DNA from 2 places in the Streptomyces sp. NPDC031497 genome. Region 1 is predicted to be linked to the other one. Evidence: predicted binding sites of a transcription regulator. Region 1 holds the regulator's gene; the other holds the start of a gene.
The links. Region 1 encodes HspR, which represses chaperone genes until heat shock. Its sites were predicted from a motif close to TTGAGNNNNNNNNNCTCAA; they were not measured.
Positions count from the first base shown of each region.

Region 2: the regulator HspR is predicted to act here: its motif matches at 8,092-8,110, upstream of dnaK (molecular chaperone DnaK).

Region 1 covers NZ_JBVIKO010000029.1:105,269-116,977, reverse strand. Annotated here, with positions in the region: gene ACZ5K7_RS40375 (alpha-E domain-containing protein) at 1-854, shown strand, start outside; gene ACZ5K7_RS40370 (transglutaminase family protein) at 856-1,698, shown strand; gene ACZ5K7_RS40365 (sugar ABC transporter substrate-binding protein) at 2,007-3,119, opposite strand; gene ACZ5K7_RS40360 (PA14 domain-containing protein) at 3,412-5,436, shown strand; gene ACZ5K7_RS40355 (PA14 domain-containing protein) at 5,444-7,414, shown strand; gene ACZ5K7_RS40350 (heat shock protein transcriptional repressor HspR) at 7,467-7,913, opposite strand; gene dnaJ (molecular chaperone DnaJ) at 7,919-9,094, opposite strand; gene grpE (nucleotide exchange factor GrpE) at 9,140-9,796, opposite strand; gene dnaK (molecular chaperone DnaK) at 9,793-11,634, opposite strand.
Region 2 covers NZ_JBVIKO010000012.1:106,070-117,778, forward strand. Annotated here, with positions in the region: gene ACZ5K7_RS25055 (MBL fold metallo-hydrolase) at 1-314, shown strand, start outside; gene ACZ5K7_RS25060 (DedA family protein) at 409-1,038, opposite strand; gene ACZ5K7_RS25065 (MBL fold metallo-hydrolase) at 1,053-1,826, opposite strand; gene ACZ5K7_RS25070 (hypothetical protein) at 1,911-2,342, shown strand; gene ACZ5K7_RS25075 (alkaline phosphatase family protein) at 2,474-4,474, shown strand; gene ACZ5K7_RS25080 (ATP-binding protein) at 4,658-5,719, shown strand; gene ACZ5K7_RS25085 (vWA domain-containing protein) at 5,716-7,527, shown strand; gene ACZ5K7_RS25090 (OsmC family peroxiredoxin) at 7,596-8,021, shown strand; gene dnaK (molecular chaperone DnaK) at 8,158-10,011, shown strand; gene narI (respiratory nitrate reductase subunit gamma) at 10,079-10,801, opposite strand; gene narJ (nitrate reductase molybdenum cofactor assembly chaperone) at 10,798-11,292, opposite strand; gene narH (nitrate reductase subunit beta) at 11,292-11,709, opposite strand, start outside.

The DNA.
Region 1 (11,709 bases):
GCCGCATCCTCGACGCCTACCTGCACCGGATGCTGGAGGACCCCTGGCGCGACGAGGACACGGCCTGCCGGTCGCTGTACGCGATCCTCGGCGTCGACGCCGGCCCGGAGCCCGTGGACATGCAGCAGGTCCTGGACCAGCTCGCCTTCGACGCCCGCTCGACGGGGGCGATCGAGGGGGCGCTGGGCGCCGCCCGCCGGAACGCGCGCAGCGCCCGTGAGGCTATCTCCTCCGAGATGTGGGAGTGCCTCAACTCCACCTGGCACGCCCTCGCCGGGCAGCGCCTGGCGGCCCGCCGCACCGGCCCCTACTCCTACCTGGAGCTGGTACGGCGCCGGGCCGCCCTCTTCTTCGGCCTCGCCGACTCCACCATGAGCCGCGACGACAGCTGGCGGTTCGTCGTCCTCGGCCGGAGCCTGGAGCGGGTGGACATGACCGTACGGCTGCTGTCGGTGCGCGTGCTGGACGCGGCGCACGCGCCGGACTGGCCGACGCTGCTCAGCGCGAGCGGCGCCGACGAGGCCTACGCGCGGGTGCACAGCGGGTTCGGGGACACCCCGAGAGTGGCCGGCTTCCTGCTGCTCGACCGGGACTTCCCGCGCTCGGTGCTGCACGCGCTGACCACGGCGGAGGAGTGTCTGGCCGCGCTCGGCCGGCCACGGCAGGATCCGGCGCGGTCGCCGGTCGGGCGGCTGCGGACCCGGCTGGAGTACCTGGACACGCACACCCTGGAGGACCAGCTGCCGGTGCTGCTGCGGGATCTGCAGCAGGCCTGCATGGCGTCCGCCGACGCGGTGGCGGAACGGTTCTTCCCGTACCAGGGGCCCGTCGAGTGGGCCCAGGAAGGAGCCTGAGATGGCTCGTCGCCTGCGCATCCGGCACGTCACCCGCGTCGCGTACGCCCGGCCCGCGGACTCCTCGCACAACGAGGTCCGGATGACCCCGCTGACCCTGCCGGGGCAGACCACGCTGGACGCGCGGGTCACCGTCACTCCGGTGACCGCCGTCTGGTCGTACTGGGACTACTGGGGCACCCAGGTCACCGGCTTCGATCTCCTGGAGCCGCACGAGGATCTGACCATCACGGCGTCGAGCCTGGTGGAGACCTCGGCGCCGGGGCCGTTGCCGGAGCCGCCGGCCTGGGCGGAGGTGGCCGAACGGGCGGGCGGGTCACGCCTGTTGGAGTTCGTGTCCGGGACGTCCCGGACGACGGTGCCGAAGAAGCTGGTGAAGAAGGCGCGGGAGGCCGCGGCCGGGCTGGGGCCGCACGAGGCCGCGGTGGCCGTCTCCGGGATGGTGGCCGACCGGGTGGCCTACCTCCCGGGGGCGACCAGTGTGAACACGTCACCGGCCGAGGCATGGGCCCAGCGGGCCGGGGTGTGCCAGGACATCACGCATCTGACGATCGCCCTGCTGCGGGGGCTGGGGCTGCCGGCCCGGTATGTCTCGGGGTATCTGCACCCGGAGCGGGAGGCGGAACTGAACCGGCCGGTCGCCGGGCAGAGCCATGCGTGGATCGAGTACTGGGCCGGCGAGTGGTGCGGGTACGACCCGACGAACCGGGTGCGGGCCGGGGAGGACCACGTGGTGGTGGGGAGAGGGCGGGACTACGACGACGTCACGCCCCACAAGGGGATCTACCGAGGGGTTCCTGGAGGGACTCCGGAGGTGACGGTGGAGTTCACTCGGGTCGCGTAGCGGTCGCGGCGGCCGCAGCGGCGGCGGCCGCCGTCGCACCGGTGGCGTCCGGGGGCCACGCCCACGGCGCCGGGCGCCAGACGCCGACCCCCGCGGCAGCGGACGAATGACGCCAGCCCCGCGGCGACGAACGAATGACCCCAGCCTCGCGGCGACGAACGGAAGGCGCCGACCCCCGCGGCAGCGGACGAATGACGCCAGCCCCTCGGCAGCGGGCGGATGACGCCAGCCTCACGGCAGTTGGTGGCCGGCGTCAGCCCCGCGCCGGCGGAGGGTGGCGCGGGGCCCACGACAGCGGGCGGGTGGGCCTACTTGAGGCCGGCCTCGTCGCACGCCGTCTTGTACTCGGCGGTGCAGATCTGCGAGATCTTGTAGATGCCGTCCGCGACGACGGTGTCCTTGATCTTGCTCTTCGTCACGGCGTTGACCTGCACCAGCTGGGCCGGGATGTCCTTGTTGGTCGGGCTGTCGACCTGGTCCTGGGTGAGCGCGTCGAACTGGATGTCCTTGCCCTGCACCTTGTAGACGGCCATCTCGGCGGCGGCCTCGGCCTCGTCCGGGTAGGGCTTGTAGACGGTCATGTACTGCTCGCCGGCGAGGATCCGCTGGATGGCGTCGAGGTCCGCGTCCTGGCCGGTGACCGGCGGCAGGTTGGTGATGCCGGCCGCCTTGAGGGACTTGATGATCTCGCCCGCCATCGCGTCGTTCGCGGAGTAGACGGCGGCGACGTTGCCCTTGCCGATCGCGTTGATCGCCTTGGTCGTCTCCTTGCCGGCAGTCGGCGGGTCCCAGTCCTTGGTGTCGAACATGGCGTCGGCCGGGATCGACACCTTGCCGCTCAGCTCGGACAGGGCGCCCGTCTTGAACTGCTTGGCGTTCGGGTCCGTCGGCGAGCCGTTGATCATGATGACCTTGTCGGAGGTGTCGGCGTTCGGCCCGAGGCCCTCCAGGAGCGTACGGGCCTGCACCTCACCGACCAGCTCGTTGTCGAAGGAGACGTAGGCGGCGATCGGGCCCTCGGCGAGGCGGTCGTAGGCGATGACCGGAATGCCCGCCCCCTCGGCATTCTTCACCGTGCCGGCGATGGCGTGCGAGTCGACCGAGTCCAGGATGATCACGTCGACCTTGTCGTCGATCATCTTCTGCATCTGCTTCGCCTGCGTGGGGGCGGACGAATCGGCGTTCTGGTAGTCGACCCGGCCCTGCTTGTTGGTGAGCTCGGCGATCTTCGACTTCATGATCGGGTAGTCGAAGTTGGTGTACCGGGTGTTGATCTTGTCCGGCATCAGCACACCCACCGTGATGTCGTTGCCCTTGGTGGGGCTCGCGGTGGTCGACGATCCCGTCGCGTTGAGCACGCCGCAGCCGGCGAGCGAGAGGGACATCGTGGACGCGGCCACAAACATGGCTATACGACGCATTCGGGGGCTCACTTCAGGTGCGTTCCGGACATGGGACTGCTTGCGACCCAGATGTCTGAAAAGACAACGCGTACGCCGCACCCGGCGTCAAGCGGAACCACTTAACGAGTGCGCAACACTACGCTCCGCTGTCTGTGTGAAGGGTATGCGGAATCGCCTGCAAACACCCTTTACGGACCCTCCATCCAAAGGGAGTTCACGGGAAGGCAAAGATCAGTACAACCAACTCCTTTCCTCATGAGTCGACATCGGGACGGCTCGGCCCGTCACCCGGATACGACCAGAGGATCGAATGAACCCAGCCAGACGCACCGCGGCCGGCGCCGTGGTGCTCGCCACCGCCGGAGCCCTGCTCGGCGGCGCCACCGTGTCCGCCTCCGCGGCCGCGACGACCTGCGCCTCCCCCGTCTACAAACGGCAGTTCTTCGCGAACACCACGTTCAAGGGCACCCCGAAGAAGACGGACTGCGACTCCGCGATCAGCGAGACCTGGAGCGGTGCCCCGGCGTCCGGCCTGCCGAAGGACAACTTCGGCGTCCGCTGGAGCGTCACCCGCGACTTCGGCTCCGGCGGCCCCTTCGCCCTCGCCGCCTCCGGACTCGACGGGATCCGGGTGTACGTCGACGGCAGCCGCAAGGTCGACCTCTGGAAGAACACGACCAAGACGGTCAGCAAGACCGTCAACGTGACCCTCCCCAAGGGCCGGCACACCCTGCGGATCGACTACGTCAACTGGACCGGCGCCGCCAAGGCCACGTTCACGTACACACCCCGCACCTCGGCCACCGTCGACAAGGTCAAGCCGCTCGGGCCGAGCGGCGTGTCCGCCGTCTACCAGCCGGACGGGGAGGGCACGAACACCCTGGTCGCCTGGGCCGCCAACAAGGAGATGGACCTCGCCGGCTACCGGCTCTACCGGCGGCTCCAGGGCTCCGGCAGCTGGACCAGGGTGGCCACCACCACGGCCGGCACCCGCCGGACCTGGGACGAGACACCGCCGACCGGGCAGTCGTACTACTACGAGGTACGCGCCTACGACAAGGCGGGCAACGAGTCAGCCGGCTCCGCCGACCAGCTCATCGTGTCGCAGGACATGACCGCCCCCGCCGCCCCGGTTCTCACCGCCACCGCCGTGGAGGCCTCCAGCAACCTCTCCTGGACGGCCCCCGCGGACGCGGTGAACTACCGGATCTACCGCAAGGGCGCCTTGGACACCGAGTACACCAAACTCGCCGACACCACTGCCACGAACTACGCGGACACCTCGGCGGCCTACGGCGACGCCTACGACTACAAAGTGAGCGCGCTCGACGCGGCGCGGAACGCCCGCTCCTCCAACGTCGTACGCAGCACCCGGTCCATCGTCCCGCCGCAGAACGTGACGACGACCGTGCCGAGCTACGGCGTGGTGTTCACCTGGACCGAGGCGGCGGGCGGCGACACCGCCGACTACGACGTCTACCGCTCCACCACCTCCCCGGTGGAGACCGGCTACGAGAACCTCACCGACTGCCGCAGCCGCAAGACCGGGAAGGACGCGGCGGGCAACACGGTCCGCAGCTGTGTCGACTACGACGGCGACCAGGGCACCACGTACCACTACGTGATGGTCCGGAGGAACACCGCGGGCCGCTGGTCCACCGGCTCCGCCGAGATGACCGTCACCCGCCCCGGGGACGAGATCGCACCGCCTCCGGTGACCAACCTGACCGCGGAGCCCCTGGAGTACGGCTTCAGGCTGGACTGGGACGACAGTACGGCGGCGGACCTGAAGGAGTACCAGGTCTGGGAGTACCAATCCTGCTGCACGCCCGACTACCTGGGCACGGTGCCCGCCGGCACCTCCGAGTTCGTGGCCGGCCCGGAGGCGGCCGACGGCGGGTCGCACATGTACGTCGTCATCCCCGAGGACATCTACGGCAACTACCCCCGCTTCACAGGCGCCTACTGGGACGAACCCGTCTCCCGGGTCACCGCCACCGAACTCGACCTGCGGCCGACGACCGTCCCCGAGGACACCGCGCCCTGCTCCCTGAACGCCTACACGACCCTCGGCGACGAGGGCGGCATGTACATCGACTGCGCCGACTCGGTGGCCACGGAGGCCGCCGGCATCAACGTGTACCGCTGGGACCGCGCGACGGGCACCTACGTCCGGGTGACGGACACCCCGCTGGCACCCACCGCCACCAGCTACACCGACCCCACCGTGCCGCACGGGACCACCGTGTACTACCTGCTCTCGGTGGTCGCCCACGACGGCTCGGAGACCTTCAGCAACGTGGACTCCAGCGTGTCCCTGCCTAGCGGAGCCTGATCTCAAGATGAAGACCACCCTGACGGCGACGGCCGTGGTGCTCGCCACCACGGCCGGCGTCCTCGCCACCGTCGCCGCCCCCACCGCCTCGGCCGCGACGACCTGCGCCTCCCCCGTCTACAAACGGCAGTTCTTCGCGAACACCACGTTCAAGGGCACCCCGAAGAAGACGGACTGCGACTCCGCGATCAGCGAGAGCTGGAGCGGTGCCCCGGCGTCCGGCCTGCCGAAGGACAACTTCGGCGTCCGCTGGAGCGTCACCCGCGACTTCGGCTCCGGCGGCCCCTTCGCCCTCGCCGCCTCCGGACTCGACGGGATCCGGGTGTACGTCGACGGCAGCCGCAAGGTCGACCTCTGGAAGAACACGTCCAAGACGGTCAGCAAGACCGTCAACGTGACCCTCCCCAAGGGCCGGCACACCCTGCGGATCGACTACGTCAACTGGACCGGCGCCGCCAAGGCCAAGTTCACGTACACACCCCGCACCTCGGCCACCGTCGACAAGGTCAAGCCCCTCACCCCGCTGGATCCGCTGGTGTCCTACGACGGCGACGCCAACGCGACGAAGCTGAACTGGACGAAGAACCAGGAGATGGACCTCGCCGGCTACCGGGTCTACCGGCGCCTGCGGTCCAGCACCAGCTGGACGAAGGTGGGAACGACCACGGCGACATCCCTGACCGACGCCCCGCCCGCGACCGGCGCCCTCTACTACTACGAGATCCGCGCCTACGACAGGGCGGGCAACGAGTCGACCGGCACCACCGACGCCCTGGTCACCAGCACCGTGCTGCAGCCACCTGCCCGGTTCACCGCGTCCGCCACCGACACGGGCGCCGAACTGAACTGGTCGGGGGTGCACGCCGCGGTGAAGTACCGGGTGGAGCGGACCGACTTCTACAGCGTCGTCACCAAGTCCTGGGAGCTCAAGTACACCGTGAGCCTCACCGACGACACGCTCGCCCGGGGCGAGACCGCCAGGTACCGGATCGCGGCCGTGGACGGCTCGGGCCACGCGTCGCCGTTCACCGACCTCCAGGGGGTGACCCGCCCGCTGGCCGCACCCCGCGAGCTCACGGCGACCGCGGGCATCGGCAGCGCGACCCTCCAGTGGACGGTGAAGCCGGAGGACGCCCCGTACGACGAGTTCCGCGTCTACCGCTCGACCACGCTGCCCGTGGACACCTCGACGGCGCGGTGGGTGACCTGCACGACCAGCTTCACCACCCTCTCCGACGGGTCCCGCCGGTACAGCTGCGGCGACTTCTCGGCCGAGGAGGGCACGACGTACCACTACGCGGTGCAGAACGTGCAGTGGCCCAACGTCTCCCCGCTCTCCGACGCCGCGACCGTCACCACGCTGGTCTCGGACAAGCCGCCCGCCCAGGTGACCGGGCTGACGGCGACGGCCACGGAGTACGGCATCGAGCTGGACTGGGACGACAACACCGAGCCCGACCTGAAGCGGTACGCGGTCTACCGGGGCGTGGTGCTCGGCGAGGAGGGCGACGAGCAGGTCTGCTCCGGCTCGGAGTGGGCGTGGCTGCCAGCGGGCACCTCCCACTACCGGGACGTACGGCTGCCGGACGGCGACCACGCCTGCTACTGGGTGGACGCGATCGACAACGCGGGCAACTCCAGCAGATGGCTGGGGCCCGTGTCCGCGGTCACCGTCGACGAACTGGACCTGACCCCGTCGGTGGCGACCCCGGAGGGCTCCCCGCTCACCCTGACGACGGACCCGACCGACTCGGGTGTCGGCCTGTCGTGGAACGCCGTCGACTCGGCGACGGGCTACCAGGTCTACCGCTGGAACCCGGCCACGCGGACGTACGAGAAGCTGGCGGCCACCACGGACCGCTCCTACGACGACACCACGGCCGCCGCCGGCACCACCCACTACTACTGGGTGACCGCGCTGTACGCCGACGGCACGGAGTCGGCGCCCGGGGCGGACCGGGCCATCCTGGAGCCGTGACCACGAGAAGGGGCCCGGAGGATCTCCTCCGGGCCCCTTCCGCACAAAGCCGCTAGTCCTTGGCCTTCTTCGGCCGCCACACCACCAGCGCGCTGGTCTGCTGGACTTCCTGGTACGGGACCAGGTCACGGCGGTACGAGGCGTGCACCGCCGCTTCGCGCTGCCGCATCGTGGCCGCCGCGCCGTCCAGGGCCGCTTCCATCTCGGCCACGCGGGCCTGGAGCGCGGCGACCTGGTTCTCCAGTTCGATGATGCGCTTGATGCCGGCCAGGTTGATGCCCTCGTCCTGCGACAACGCCTGCACCTGGCGGAGCAGTTCGATGTCGCGGGCCGAGTAGCGCCGACCCCGTCCGGCCGTGCGGTCCGGGGAGACCAGGCCCAGGCGGTCGTACTGGCGCAGCGTCTGCGGGTGCAGTCCGGAGAGCTGGGCCGCCACCGAGATGACGTAGACCGGGGTCTCCTCGGTCAGCTCGTACGGGTTGCGTCGACGGCCGTCCATCTCTGTCATGCTCCCTTCGCGGCCTCGAACAGCTCGGCCCGCGGGTCCTCGCCCGCGGTCGCCTCGCGATACGCCTCCAGCGCGTCACGAGCATTCCCCGACAGGTCCTTCGGGACACTCACCTCGACGGTGACCAGAAGGTCGCCACGGGTGCCGTCCTTGCGGACCGCGCCCTTGCCACGGGCGCGCATGGTGCGGCCGTTGGGCGTCCCGGGGGGCAGCTTCAGGGTGACCGGCGGTCCGCCCAGGGTGGGCACCCTGACCTCGCCGCCGAGCGCCGCCTCGGTGAAGGTCACCGGGACGGTCACCGTGAGGTTGTCCTCCTTGCGGCCGAACACCGGGTGGGTGTCGACGTGGACCATGACGTACAGGTCGCCCGCCGGACCGCCGCGCTCGCCCGGTGCGCCCTTGCCGCGCAGCCGGATCCGCTGGCCGTCGGTCACCCCGGCGGGGATGCGGACCTGCATGGTCCGGGACGACTTGGCGCGGCCGCTGCCCTTGCAGTCGAGGCAGGGGTGCTCCGCGATCAGGCCGCGGCCCTTGCAGTCCGGGCAGGGGTCGGTGAGCGAGAAGCCGCCTCCGGATCCTCGCGCCACCTGGCCGGTGCCGACGCAGGTCGGGCACACGCGCGGTGTGCCGTTCTTGTCGCCGGTGCCCGAACAGGCCTTGCAGGGAGCCTGCGAGGACATCCGCAGCGGGACCGTGGCCCCCTCGATGGCCTCCGTGAAGCTGAGCGTGACCTCGGACTCGATGTCCTGGCCGCGCCGGGGCTGGGTGCGCGTGCCCGCGCCGCCGCCCCGATTGAACAAGCCCCCCAGGACGTCGCCGAAACCGCCGCCGAAGCCGCCCCCGCCCTGTTGCTGCGGGTTGCCCCCGAAGAGATCACCCAGGTCGAAGTTGAAGTTGCCGCCGCCCGCGCCCGGCCCGGGGCGGAAGCCACCGTTGCCGAAGAGGGCGCGTGCCTCGTCGTACTCCTTGCGCTTCTTGGCGTCGCCGAGCACGTCGTTCGCCTCGGAGATCTCCTTGAAGCGCTCCTCGGCCTTGGCGTTGCCCTTGTTGGCGTCCGGGTGGAACTCGCGGGCGAGCTTCCGGTACGCCTTCTTGATCTCGGCCTCGGTGGCGTCCTTGGGGACGCCGAGGACCTTGTAGTAGTCCTTCTCGATGAAGTCCTTGGTGCTCATCCTCGACGCGCCCCCTTTCCGGTGTTCCGCTCAATCTCTACGACTTCAGCCCTCCTCAGGGCCGTTGTCCTTCTCGTCGCCGGCCGCGGGGGCCTCTTCGGTCCCCTCGGCCTTCACCGGCGTCGCCCCCGGCTGCGGTTCGGCGACCGCCACCCGCGCGGGGCGGATGGTGCGTTCGCCGATGCGATACCCGGGCTGCAGAATCGCCACGCACATCGTCTCGGTGACGTCGGGCGCGTACGAGTGCATCAGTGCCTCGTGGATCGTCGGGTCGAAGGGCTCGCCCTCCTTGCCGAACTGCTGGAGTCCCATCTTCGCCGCGACGGTCTCCAGCGACTCGGCCACCGACTTGAAACCGCCGACCAGTTCGCCGTGTTCCCGGGCCCGGCCGATGTCGTCGAGCACCGGCAGGAGTTCGGTCAGGAGGTTCGCGATGGCGATCTCCCGGACCGTGATCCGGTCGCGCTCCACTCGGCGGCGGTAGTTCTGGTATTCGGCCTGGAGCCGCTGGAGGTCCGCGGTGCGCTCGGTGAGCGCGGTGCGCACCTGGTCCAGCTGCGCCGTCAGACCGGCCAGCTGTGCGCTTGAGTCCCCGGCCGGGGCCGCCCCCTGTGCGGGAGCGGCCTTCGGCTCGGCGTCGTCGGAGGTGGCGCCGGAGGGGACGTCGGGCTTCTCCTCGAAGCCCGGGGTCTCCTCCGTCACGCGGCACCGTCCTTGCGCTCGTCGTCGACGATCTCGGCGTCCACCACGTCGTCGGCGTCACCGGCAGCCTCACCGGCGGGACCGCCGGGGGCGGCCTGCGAGGCCTGGGCGTCGGCGTACATGGCCTGGCCGAGCTTCTGGGAGACGGCCGCGACCTTCTCGGTGGCGGTGCGGATCTCGGCGGTGTCCTCGCCCTTGAGCGTCTCCTTCAGCTCGGCGATGGACTCCTCGACCTCGGTCTTGATCTCGCCCGGGACCTTGTCCTCGTTGTCCTTGAGGAACTTCTCGGTCTGGTACACGAGCTGCTCGCCCTGGTTGCGGGTCTCGGCGGCCTCGCGGCGGCGGTGGTCCTCCTCCGCGTACTGCTCGGCCTCCTGGCGCATCCGGTCGACCTCGTCCTTCGGCAGCGAGGAGCCGCCGGTGACGGTCATCTTCTGCTCCTTGCCCGTGCCCAGGTCCTTCGCGGTCACGTGCATGATGCCGTTGGCGTCGATGTCGAAGGCGACCTCGATCTGCGGGACACCGCGCGGGGCCGGCGGCAGACCGGTCAGCTCGAACATGCCGAGCTTCTTGTTGTACGCCGCGATCTCGCGCTCGCCCTGGTAGACCTGGATCTGGACGGAGGGCTGGTTGTCCTCGGCGGTGGTGAAGATCTCGGACCGCTTGGTCGGGATCGTCGTGTTCCGCTCGATGAGCTTGGTCATGATGCCGCCCTTGGTCTCGATACCGAGGGACAGCGGGGTCACGTCGAGGAGCAGGACGTCCTTGACCTCACCCTTGAGGACACCGGCCTGGAGGGCGGCGCCGATGGCGACGACCTCGTCCGGGTTGACGCCCTTGTTGGCGTCCTTGCCGCCGGTCAGCTCCTTGACGAGCTCGGCGACGGCGGGCATACGGGTGGAGCCGCCGACGAGGACGACGTGGTCGATCTCGCCGAGCTGGATGCCGGCGTCCTTGATGACGTTGTGGAACGGCGTCTTGCAGCGCTCCAGGAGGTCCGCCGTCAGCTGCTGGAACTGGGCGCGGGTGAGCTTCTCGTCCAGGTGCAGGGGGCCCTCGGCGGACGCCGTGATGTAGGGCAGGTTGATCGACGTCTCGGTGGACGAGGACAGCTCGATCTTGGCCTTCTCGGCGGCCTCGCGGAGGCGCTGGAGGGCCATCTTGTCCTTGCCGAGGTCCACGCCGTGACCGGCCGCGAACTGCTTGACCAGGTAGTCGACGACGCGCTGGTCCCAGTCGTCACCACCGAGGTGGTTGTCGCCGTTGGTGGCCTTCACCTCGACGACGCCGTCGCCGATCTCCAGGAGGGACACGTCGAAGGTGCCGCCACCGAGGTCGAAGACGAGGATCGTCTGGTCGTCCTTGTCGAGGCCGTAGGCGAGCGCGGCCGCGGTGGGCTCGTTGACGATACGCAGGACGTTCAGGCCCGCGATCTCGCCGGCCTCCTTCGTCGCCTGGCGCTCGGAGTCGTTGAAGTAGGCCGGGACGGTGATGACCGCGTCGGTCACCTTCTCGCCCAGGTAGGCCTCCGCGTCCCGCTTCAGCTTCTGCAGGATGAACGCGGAGATCTGCTGGGGGTTGAAGTCCTTCCCGTCCAGCTGAATCTTCCAGTCGGTGCCCATGTGACGCTTCACGGACCGGATGGTGCGGTCCACGTTGGTGACCGCCTGGCGCTTGGCGACCTCGCCGACCAGAACCTCGCCGTTCTTGGCGAAGGCGACGACGGACGGCGTGGTCCGGGCACCCTCGGCGTTGGTGATGACGGTGGGCTCGCCGCCTTCAAGAACGCTGACGACAGAGTTAGTCGTGCCCAGGTCGATGCCGACCGCACGTGCCATGGTGATTTCCTCCAGCTGACTTGAGTGGAACAGGCTCAAGTGTGCATCAAGCCTCGCTGTGGGTCAACAGACCTG
Region 2 (11,709 bases), on a different contig from region 1:
GCATCGGCGGCCGCTATCCCGGTATCGACCTCGCCCTGATGCCCATCGGCGCCTACGACCCCCGCTGGTGGCTGAGCGACGTCCACCTGGATCCGGAGGAGGCGGTCCGGGCGACGGAGGACCTGGGGGCGAGGCGGATGGCCCCCATGCACTGGGGGACCTTCATCCTCTCGGCAGAGCCGGTCCTGGAGCCGCTGCGGCGGGTACGGGCGGCTTGGGAGAAGGCGGGGCTGGACCGGGAAGATCTGTGGGACCTGTCCGTGGGAGGGTCGAGGGTGCTTGAGCGGACTTCGTTCGAAAGCGCCACTGACTAGAGCGCCCCTCCAGGGGCGCGGGGCCGCATCGACATGCGGCTGCCGTAGCGTGGACCCGGCCGGCCACCGCGCACCCGCGCCCCGCAACGCACCGTCACACGGCAGCTCGAACCCGTCGCCACAGGCTCGGTGCCACACTGATGATCACGGTCAGCGCGACCGCCAGCACAACGCCCTCCCACGGCTCCGGGAACAACGACCCGCCCAGGATCCCGATCAACTGATAGGTCGCGGCCCACGCCACACAGGCCGGCGCGTTGCCCCGCGCGAACCGCCGCAGCGGCCACTCCGCCAGCAGACAGGCCAGCATCACCGGTATCCGCCCGGCCGGCACCAGGCGCGACAGCACCAGCACCATCACCCCGTGCTCGGCCAACTTCGCCTGCGCCTGCTCCAGCCGGTCCTCCGGCGCCCGTGCCCGGATCGCCGCCAGCCACCGCGACCCGTTCTTCGACCTCATCCCGCGCCGCCCCAGCCAGTACAGCGCCGCGTCCCCCAGGAAGGCGGCCAGCGACGCCGTCACCAGCACCAGCGCCAGCGCGAACGGCGCCGTCTGGTGAAGGGCCACCACCGCCGCCGAACTCACCAGCGCCCCCGTCGGCACCACCGGCACCAGCGCTCCGACCAGCACCAGCAGGAACAGCGTCGGATAGCCGATCGCCTGCTGCGCGGACTCGGTCGACGACGGCGACGAGGTGGCTGCCGTGGCGCCGGCGGCCGCCATCACCACCAGCAGTCTCACCGTGCGACCTCCAGCCGCACGCTCTCCCCGTGACCGAGCTTGTGCACCGCCACCCGCGGCGCGTACTCCGCCGCCAGGCGCACGAACTCGTCGCCCGGCGCATGGAACTCGTGCGGGCGCACCCCGTCCATGCCGATCGGCCAGTACGTCCCGTAGTGCACCGGCACCGCGCTGCGCGGCGCCAGCCGGGCCAGCGCCCGCGCCGCCCGCCCGGCGTCGAGATGCCCCTCTCCGAGGTGGGGCCCCCACCCGCCGACCGGCAGCAGGGCCACGTCCACCTGCCCGACCGCCTCGGCCATCTCGTCGAACAGCCCGGTGTCCCCGGCGAAGTACGTCCGTGCCGCACCCTCGACGACATATCCGAGGGCGGGGGAGCGGTGCGGGCCGACCGGCAGCCGGCGCCCGTCGTGATGTGCGGGCACGACGCGTACGACGAGCGGGCCGACGGATATCTCGTCCCCGACACCGACCTCGGTGATCCGCAGCTGCCGGAGCCGACGGAGCGTGGGCACCGCCCGTGGTGCGCCCCGGGGCACAAGCAGGCGCGTGCCCGGGGCGAGCCCGGCCAGCGAGGGGACGTGCAGATGGTCGGCGTGCAGGTGGGAGACGAGCGCGAGGTCCGCCCGACGGGCCTCGGGCGGCGGCGGGGCACCCCGGCGGCGGCGCAGGTGCGCGAGCCGGCGCGCGAACAGAGGATCGGTCAGCACTCGTACGCCCGAATCCTCGATCGTGCAGGTGGCGTGACCCCACCAGGTGATCTCCACCGGCACCTCTTTGCCTCCTTCGCGCGACTCCCCGAAGCCTACGTGCAGGAGTAGGGTCGGCGGCGAAACCCGGAGGTGAGGGGGGACGCCATGGGACAGGTGCGGGGTGCCTACCGCGGGCTCGCGCCGGTGCGGGTGACCGCCATCGCGAGTCTGACGCCCCTGGAGGAACTGGAGATCGACCCCTTCCTGGTCGACTCCCGCAGCCAGCACGCGATGTGCGCGCGCTGGGCACTGGAGCACGGGTACGTCATCGCCCGGGAACTCCTGGTCCGCGGGCTGCGCCACGACCACAGCGCCCTGTGGGCGGGTGTCCGACCCGGCCTCGACATCTTCGTCGCACCGAGCAGACGGGTGCTGGAGAGCGCGCTGTCGTCGGTCGAGGACTTCACGGCGGAGTGCGCGAGACGCGGGGTGCGGGTGGAGATGGTGGGGCGGGCCGAGCCCTGCTACGACGCCCAGATGAAGGCGCAGGTCCACCGGAGGCTGTCGATGCCGACAGCGGGGTACGACGGCAGGTGAGCCCGCTCCCGCCCGAGGCCGTGTGACAGGGTGGGCGGCAGCAGACCCGCGGCGGACGCGGGTCGCGGACGTGAGGTCGGTGGGGCGTGCGGTGGCGGCGGGTCGTCAGTCAGATCGGGCGGAGCGTCGTGGTGTGGGCGGTGTCCACCGTGACCATGCTGGTCCTCGCCGGGATCCTGCCCGACTTCCAGCTCCAGTCCGCCGACGGTGACAGCGCCACCCGTATCGCCGTGACCGCGGCCCTCGGCGCCGGCGCCTTCGGTGTCCTGTCGGCCGTCGTATGGCCCCTGCTCGTACGACTGCTGCTGCTGGTGCCCGCGCTCGTCCTCGGCCTGCTGGTCTTCTTCCTCAACGGCTCCCTCCTCCTCGTCGCCCTGCGCATCAACCCCTCCGGACAGAGCGAGGCCGCCCCGGAGACCGCCGTGATCGTGGCCGCCGTGATGTCCGCCGTCGCCTCCGCCACCGGCGGTGCCCTCGCCGTCCGCGACGACGACGCCTACCGGAGCCGGCTCTCCCGCCTCGCCACCCGCCGCCGCAGTTCCCGGCCGCCCTGCCCGGCCACCCCCGGCACCGTCTTCCTCCAGCTCGACGGTGTCGGCCACGACGTCCTCACCGCCGCCGTCGCCAAGGGCCTGATGCCGACGGTCGCCGCCTGGCTGGACGACACCCACCGGCTCACCCCCTGGCGCACCGACTGGTCCAGTCAGACCGGCGCCAGCCAGCTGGGCATCCTGCACGGCTCCACCTTCGACGTCCCGGCCTTCCGCTGGTACGAGAAGGACAGCCGGGAGGTGATGGTCTGCAACCGGCCGACCAGCGCCGCCGAACTCCAGCGCCGTGCCATCGAGTACACCGCCGACGGGGGACTGCTCACCCTGGACGGAGCCAGCCGCGGCAACCTCTTCAGCGGCGGCGCCGACGAACAGGCCCTCGTGCTGTCCATAGCCACCCGGCGCCGAGGCCGGGAGAACCGTTCCCGCGCCGGCTACTTCGCCTACTTCTCCGACCCGGCCAACGCCGTCCGCACCGCGCTCTCCTTCTTCGCCGAGGTCGGCCGCGAGATCGGCCAGTCGACGGCGGCCCGGATGCGCAAGCAGCGGCCCCGCGTGGGGCGCGGCGGCCTCTATCCCCTCGTCCGCGCCTTCGCCACCGTCGTCGAACGGGACGTCGTCGTCGCCGCGGTCATGGGCGACCTGCTCGCCGGCCGCACCGCCGTCTACGCCGACCTCGTCGCCTACGACGAGGTCGCCCACCACTCGGGCCCGCACAGCCGCGACGCCGAGAAGGTGCTGCAACGCCTGGACCGGGCCCTCGCGCTGATCGAGAAGGTCGCCGAGCACGCGCCGCGGCAGTACCGGATCGTCGTCCTCTCCGACCACGGGCAGAGCCCCGGCGAGACCTTCCACTCCCGGTACGGCCTCACCCTCGGCGACCTGGTCCGGGCCGGCTGCGGGCTGCACGTGCCGCGTCGCGCCGAGCGCACCCACAGCGGCGCCGAAGCACGGGCCGCCGTCCGCGCGGCCCTGCGCAGGCCGGTCGAGGAGCGCGGCGAGAAGCACCGGCCCACCCGGCACTCGGAACCTGTCGTGCTCGCCTCCGGCAACCTCGGCCTGGTCTCCTTCCCGGATGTGCCGCACCGCATGACCAAGGAGGAGATCGACGCCCGGTACCCCGCCCTGCTCACCACCCTCGCCAACCACCCCGGCGTCGGGTTCCTGCTGGCGCGCAGCGAGGAGCACGGCGGGGTGGTGCTCGGGGCGTACGGCGCGGAGATACCGCTCGACCGGCTCGACGGGCACCCGGGGCCGCTGGCCGCTTTCGGGGCGGGCGCGGCGGACGCCGTCCGGCGCACGCACTCGTTCCCGCACACCGCCGACATCATGGTGAACTCGTCGTACGACCCGGAGGGCGGCGACGTCCTCGCGTTCGAGGAGCAGATCGGATCGCACGGGGGGCTGGGGGGCGCACAGGGGAGGCCGTTCCTGTTGTCGCCGGTCTGCGTCTCCGCGCCGGTGGCGGAGGGCGACGAGCTGGTGGGGGCGGAGGCCGTGCACGGGGTGTTGCGGCGGTGGCTTCGGGAGGCGGACGGGCCGCAGGTGCCGGTGCCTGCCGGCGAGGAGACGGCCGCGTAGTTCGTTCACCGCGGGCCGGTGGGGGTGTTCGCGCCCGCGCGGCGGAGCCGCACATTGACACAGCCCCGCGCCCCTGAGGGGGCGCTTCAGCTCAGCCGGGGATAAATCAGCTGCGTTCCTCTTGCTCCCGACACACACTGTTCGAGTCGCAAGTCCCTCGAACCCTCCTCAGGAGCCATCCCTTTGCAGGCTGCCGTCACCGTCACCCCCGCCCGTCTCCCCGAGCTTCTTCTCGGTCTTGCCACCGTGCGGCCCGTGTTCATCTGGGGGGCGCCCGGGATCGGGAAGTCCTCGCTGGTGCGGGCGTTCGCCGAGTCGCTGGGGCTGGAGTGTGTGAGTCTGCTCGGCACGCAGCTCGCGCCCGAGGACCTGATCGGCGTTCCGCAGATCCGTGACGGGCGGTCGGTGTTCTGCCCGCCCGAGGCGATCGCCCGGGACGAGCCGTACTGCCTCTTCCTCGACGAGCTGAACGCGGCCACCCCGGATGTGCAAAAGGCGTTCTACTCGCTGATCCTCGACCGCCGGATCGGCAACTACGAGCTGCCCAAGGGGTCGATCGTCATCGGCGCCGGCAACCGGGCCACCGACAACGCCCTCGCCCGGCCCATCGCCTCCGCGCTCGTCAACCGGCTGGCCCACGTCCACCTGGCCGCCTCCGCGCACGACTGGCTCGCCTGGGCCGCCGACAACGGCATCCACCCGTGGATCCTGGACCACCTCACCGACCGGCCCGACCATCTGTGGTCCAAGCCGCCGAAGACCGAGGAGCCGTTCTCCACCCCGCGCTCCTGGCACATGCTCTCCGACGCCCTGCACTCCTTCGGGCGCGACCTCGACGAGGAGACCCTCAAGGTCCTCGCGCACGGCACGCTCACCCCGGCCCACGCGACCGCCTTCTGCGGATACGCCAAGATCGTGCGCAGCCGGTTCGGCATCGAGGCGATCCTCAAGGGCGACGCCGGCTGGCCGCACCGTATCGAGGACCGCGACCTGCTGTACTACCTCGCGGAGTCGTTCCGCGGGCGGCTGGTCAAGGAGCTGCCCGTCGACAAGGAGCACATGTCGGCGAACGGCCGGCAGACCGCGTACCGCGCCAAGTCGCTGCTCGTGCAGCTCGCCGAGATCTCCGTCGAGGTCGCCCAGACCGTCATCGCCTCCGACGCCGACGGCAACCCGGTGCTGCCCGCCTGGTTCCTGATCGAGGCCGCCCGGGACATGCCCCGGCTCGTGGAAGCCCGACGATGAGCCCCAGCGGCCGCAAGGACCAGAAGAAGGAACAGAAGAAGGACCCCGCCGCGGAGAACTTCGCGGCCGGGGTCGAGCTGCTGCGCGCCAACCCGGCCCTGCGGGCGGTCGAGTTCACCCTCTGCCGGCACGAGAAGTGCGAACTGGCGCCCCACGAAGGGCTGGTGCGGGCCGACTCCGACGGCGTCCTGCACGCCCACGCCACCCGGCGCGCCGAACCGGCCGAATGGGCCTGGGCGTTGGCCCACTGCACCATCCATCTCGGCTTCGGCCACCTGCCGGCCGCCACCGGGCAGCGCACCCAGCCCGACCGCTACGACCTCGCCGCCCGCTGCACCGTCGTCAACCGTTTCCTGGCGACCTTCCAGGTCGGCGAGGCCCCGGACCACCTGCCCGCGTCCTACCCGGAGGGTGACGAGGACCGGCTCGCCGCCGGCTGGCGCCGCGTCGGCAGCGTCCCGGCCGCCTACGAGCGCGGCGGCACCAGCGGCGGCGAACCCGACCAGCTGCTCCTCTCCTGGGACAAGTGGGCCGGCCAGGTCCCCGACTGGCAGGTCGCGTTCGCGCACGCGCTGACCCGGACCATGTCCCGGGCGATGGACCTGGCCGGCGGCCGCCGCACCTCCATGACCGGGCCGCCGACCCCGCTGCGCCCCTGGGAACAGGCGCTGAGCTGGTTCGTCTCCTCCTATCCGCTGCTCGGCGGGATCGCGGCCGGCATCAAGCTGGTCGCCGACGCCGAACTGGCCCGCGCCCACGACATCGCGATCGCCGCCGTCAACCCCGAGGCCGGCGAGATCTACGTCAACCCGCTGCGGACCCTGGACGCCGAGGAGTGGCGGTTCGTCCTCGCCCACGAGATGCTGCACGCCGCCCTGCGCCACGGCGACCGCCTCGGCGGCCGCGACCCCTACCTCTTCAACGTCGCCTGCGACTACGTGATCAACGGCTGGCTGGTCGAGATGCGCGTCGGCACCATGCCCGAAGGGCTGCTGCACGACCCGGAGCTGAAGGACCTGTCGGCGGAGGAGGTGTACGACCGGATCGCCGTCGACCTGCGCCGGATGCGGCGCCTGGCCACCCTGCGCGGCAAGGGGCGCGGCGATGTCCTGGGCGCGCCGCTCGGGCCGCCCGGCGCCTGTGTCGACCTCGACGAGTTCTACCGCCGTGGCCTCGGCCAGGGACTCGACCTGCACCAGACGCAGGACCGCGGGTTCCTGCCCGGCGGCCTGGTCGAGGAGATCCGCGCGCTCAGCCATCCGCCGCTGCCCTGGGACGCCCAGCTCGCCCGCTGGTTCGACGAGTTCGTACCCCGGCCGGAAGCCGTCCGGTCGTACGCCCGGCCCTCCCGCCGGCAGTCGTCCACCCCGGACATCCCGCGGGCCGGCCGGTACTTCCCGCCCGAGGAGGTGGCCCGCTGCACCTTCGGCGTGGTCCTGGACACCTCCGGCTCCATGGACCGCACCCTGCTCGGCAAGGCCCTCGGCGCGATCGCCTCCTACGCCGAGGCCCGGGACGTACCGGCGGCCCGCGTGGTGTTCTGCGACGCCGCCCCGCACGACGCCGGGTACCTGCCGACGACCGAGATCGCCGGGCGGGTCCGGGTGCACGGCCGCGGCGGTACCGTCCTCCAGCCGGGGATCGACCTGTTGCAGCGCGCGGACGACTTCCCGCCGACCGCACCGGTCCTGGTGATCACCGACGGCTGGTGCGACGTCCTGCGGGTGCGCCGTGAGCACGCCTACCTCGTCCCCGACGGCCGTCGCCTGCCGTTCACCCCCCGTGGGCCGGTCTTCCGCGTGCGGTGAGCCGGGATGTGATCGGATGGAGGCAGCGAAACCGGTTCTTTCGCCTTCACACGCTGAAAGGAACAACCATGGCCGTCACGCGCATCGCGCACACCGTCTGGGAGGGCAACCTCCTTGAGGGCAACGGTGTCATCACCTTCGACTCGTCCGGTATCGGCGACCAGCCGGTCACGTGGGCCTCACGGTCCCAGGAGTCGAACGGCAAGACCAGCCCCGAGGAGCTGATCGCGGCCGCCCACTCCGGCTGCTTCTCCATGGCTCTCTCGCACGCCCTGGCCGGGGCCGGCACCCCGCCCACCAGGCTGGTGACCAACGCCGACGTGAAGTTCCAGCCGGGTGAGGGCATCACCGGGATCCACCTGACCGTCGAGGGCACGGTGCCCGGCCTGGACGAGGCCGGCTTCGCCGCCGCCGCCGAGGACGCCAAGAAGAACTGCCCGGTCAGCCAGGCCCTGGCCGGCACCACCATCACCCTGGACGCGAAGCTCGCCTGACCGTCGTACCCCTTCGGATGCCGCGTCCCCGTCCTGGGGCGCGGCATCGTCGTTTACGGGGTCCCCGGCATTGACAACGGCCCGCTCAAGTTTTGTGCTGGAGTCGGGGAAGTGCCCCGGGCGGAAGGGGACGGACATGACACGTGCGGTCGGGATCGACCTCGGTACGACGAACTCGGTGGTGGCCGTCCTGGAGGGAGGTGAGCCCACCGTCGTCACCAACGCCGAGGGGGCGCGCACCACCCCGTCGGTGGTGGCCTTCGCGAAGAACGGCGATGTGCTGGTCGGTGAGGTCGCCAAGCGGCAGGCGGTGACCAACGTGGACCGCACCGCGCGCTCGGTGAAGCGGCACATGGGCGACGGTGCCTGGCGGTTCCCGGAGAGCGGGAGCGTCGACGGAGCGCGGTACCGGGCCCAGGAGCTGTCGGCGCGGGTGCTGCAGAAGCTGAAGCGGGACGCCGAGGCGTACCTCGGCGAGGACGTCACGGACGCGGTGATCACCGTGCCCGCGTATTTCGACGACTCGCAGCGGCAGGCCACCAAGGAGGCCGGGGAGATCGCGGGCCTGAAGGTGCTGCGGATCATCAACGAGCCGACCGCCGCGGCGCTCGCCTACGGCCTCGACCGGGGCGAGGAGCAGACGGTCCTCGTCTTCGACCTCGGGGGCGGCACCTTCGACGTCTCCCTCCTTGAGATCGGCGACGGCGTGATCGAGGTCAAGGCCACCAACGGCGACACGCACCTCGGCGGCGACGACTGGGACCAGCGGGTCGTCGAGCACCTGGTCAAACGCTTCAAGGGGCAGTACGGCATCGATCTGGGCAACGACAAGATGGCGCTGCAACGGCTGCGCGAGGGCGCCGAGAAGGCGAAGATCGAGCTGTCCTCGTCCACCGAGACGTCGGTCAACCTGCCGTACATCACGGCCTCCGCCGAGGGGCCGCTGCATCTGGAGGAGAAGCTGACGCGTGCTCAGTTCCAGGAACTGACCGCGGACCTGCTGGACCGCTGCAAGAAGCCGTTCCACCAGGCCGTCAAGGACGCGGGCGTGGAGCTGTCCGCGATCGACCATGTGATCCTGGTCGGCGGCTCGACCCGGATGCCCGCCGTCACCGACCTGGTCAGGGAACTCACCGGCAAGGACCCGCACAAGGGCGTCAACCCGGACGAGGTGGTGGCGGTCGGCGCCGCCCTCCAGGCGGGCGTCATCCGCGGCGACGTCAAGGACGTCCTGCTGCTGGACGTCACCCCGCTGTCCCTGGGCATCGAGACCAAGGGCGGCATCATGACGAAGCTGATCGAGCGCAACACCACGATCCCGACCCGGCGTTCGGAGATCTTCACCACCGCCGCCGACAACCAGCCCTCGGTGGGCATCCAAGTCTACCAGGGCGAACGGGAGATCGCCGCCTACAACAAGAAGCTCGGCGTCTTCGACCTCACCGGCCTGCCGCCGGCGCCGCGCGGGGTACCGCAGATCGAGGTCGCCTTCGACATCGACGCGAACGGGATCATGCACGTCTCGGCGAAGGACCTGGCGACCGGGCGTGAGCAGAAGATGACCGTGACCGGCGGCTCCGCCCTCCCCAAGGACGACATCGACCGCATGATGCGGGAGGCCGAGCAGTACGCCGAGGAGGACCACCGCCGCCGCGAGGCCGCCGAGACCCGCAACCAGGCTGAACAACTCGTCTACCAGACCGAGAAGTTCGTCCGCGACAACGAGGACCGCGTGCCGGCCGACACGAGGACCGACGTGGAATCGGCGATCACCGAGCTCAAGACCCTGCTGGACCACGACGCCGACACCGCGGAGCTGCGCCAGGGCGTGGAGAAACTGGCGACCGTCAGCCAGCGCATGGGCCAGGCCATGTACGCGGGTGCGGGTGCCGCCGGCGGCTCGGCCGAAGAGCAGAGGGCGCCCGAGGCCGACGAAGAGGGCGTGGTGGACGCGGAGATCGTGGACGACGAGAGGGGTACGGCTGGGTGAGGCACCGCCGTAGTCCGCCGTCGTGGCTGGTCGCCGCTGCGGCGGAGAGAGAGGGAGGGGCTGGGAGTCAGTGGTGGGTGGTCTCCCAGCCTCGGCGTTCCGGGCGGGGGCCCAACTGGTGGGGGTCTCGGGTGCGGTAGATCACGTAGGGGCGGAAGAGGTACTGGAGAGGGGCGCTGAACATGTGGACCAGGCGGGTGTAGGGGACCAGGGCGATCAGTGTCATGCCGATGACCGCGTGGATCTGGTGGAGGACCGGGACGCCGGCCATGAGGGCCGTCTCCGGCTGGAGGGTGAAGAGGCTGCGGGCCCAGGGGGCGATCGTCTCGCGGTAGGGGTAGCCGTCGCCGGAGGTGCTGCTCAGCTTGGCGGTCATGCCCATCAGGAGCGCGGCCACCAGGAACAGGTACATCACCTTGTCGTTGGCCGTCGTGGCGCGGAAGACCGGTGCCCGGCTGCGGCGGCGGTAGATCAGCAGGGCCAGGCCGGCCACCGCGAGGATGCCCGCCACCGTGCCGCCGTACAGGGAGAACAGGTGGAAGGTGTGCTCGCGCACGCCGATCGCGTGTGTCCAGGACATCGGGACGAACAGGCCGACGAGATGGCCGGCCAGGACGAACAGGATGCCGTAGTGGAAGACGGGCGAGGCGATGTCGAGGAGCTTCGACTCGTAGACCTGGGAGGAACGGGCCGTCCAGCCGTACTTGTCGTAGCGGTACCGCCAGACCAGGCCGGCGACGAGCAGCGCGCATGCGACGTAGGGCAGGGCGCCCCACAGGAGGATGCTCATCGGCGGGCTCCGGCGCGTGCGGTCGGCAGGGCCGCACAGACCGCGTCCAGCACGCACGCGTACGGAGTGCCGAAGTCGGCGAGGCTGCGCCGGAGTTCCGACAGGCAGTCTCGGTGCTCGGTGAGCAGGTCCGTGTTGCCGGTGCGCGCCGTGAACTCCAGGACCGCGGGCAGGAAGTCAGGCAGCTCCTCGCCGGTGAACTCCATGCCGTACGCCTTGTAGACGTCCTTGAAGCGGACCAGGGACATGCCCCGGCGGCTGGTGTCGCCGTCGTGCCACCAACTCAGATAGAGGCTGTGCCGGTTCTTGAAGTCGAAGACCTGCACATAGTGCGCGGCCAGCTCCTGCGGCGGGGTCACCGCCGCATGGTCGGTGAACTCCCGCAGTTGCGGGGCAGCTTCGCGCAGCAGCGGCAGCCGGGCGACGAAGTCGTCGTCCGGGTAGGTGAGGCAGAGCGCCGCCGCCTGGTAGAACACCGCGTCCGTGGACATCAGGCCTCCTTAGCCTCGTCCGGGGTGTCGGCGGTCTGCCGTCTGCGCAGCAGGTGGAAGTTCTCCACCGACACCAGGGGGAGCAGTTTCCGGCCCGAGTCCTGGCCGAGGGGTCCGTCGCCGCCCATGCCCGGGCCGCCGTCGTGGTCGAGGCTGCACCCGTCCGGGAGCGCGGACTCCTCCAGCCGGCGTGCGTCGCCGACCGCCGCGGTCGGGATCACATACCGGTCCTCGTACTTGGCGATCGCCAGCAGCCGGTACATCGACTCGATCTCCGCCGCGGTCATCCCCACCTCGGCGCAGATCCGCGCGTCCGGTTCCTCGCCGAGGTTGAGCGCCCGCATGTGGGAGCGCATGGCGGCCAGCTTCTCCAGGGACGCCCGCACCGGCGCGGTGTCGCCCGCCGTGAACAGCTCG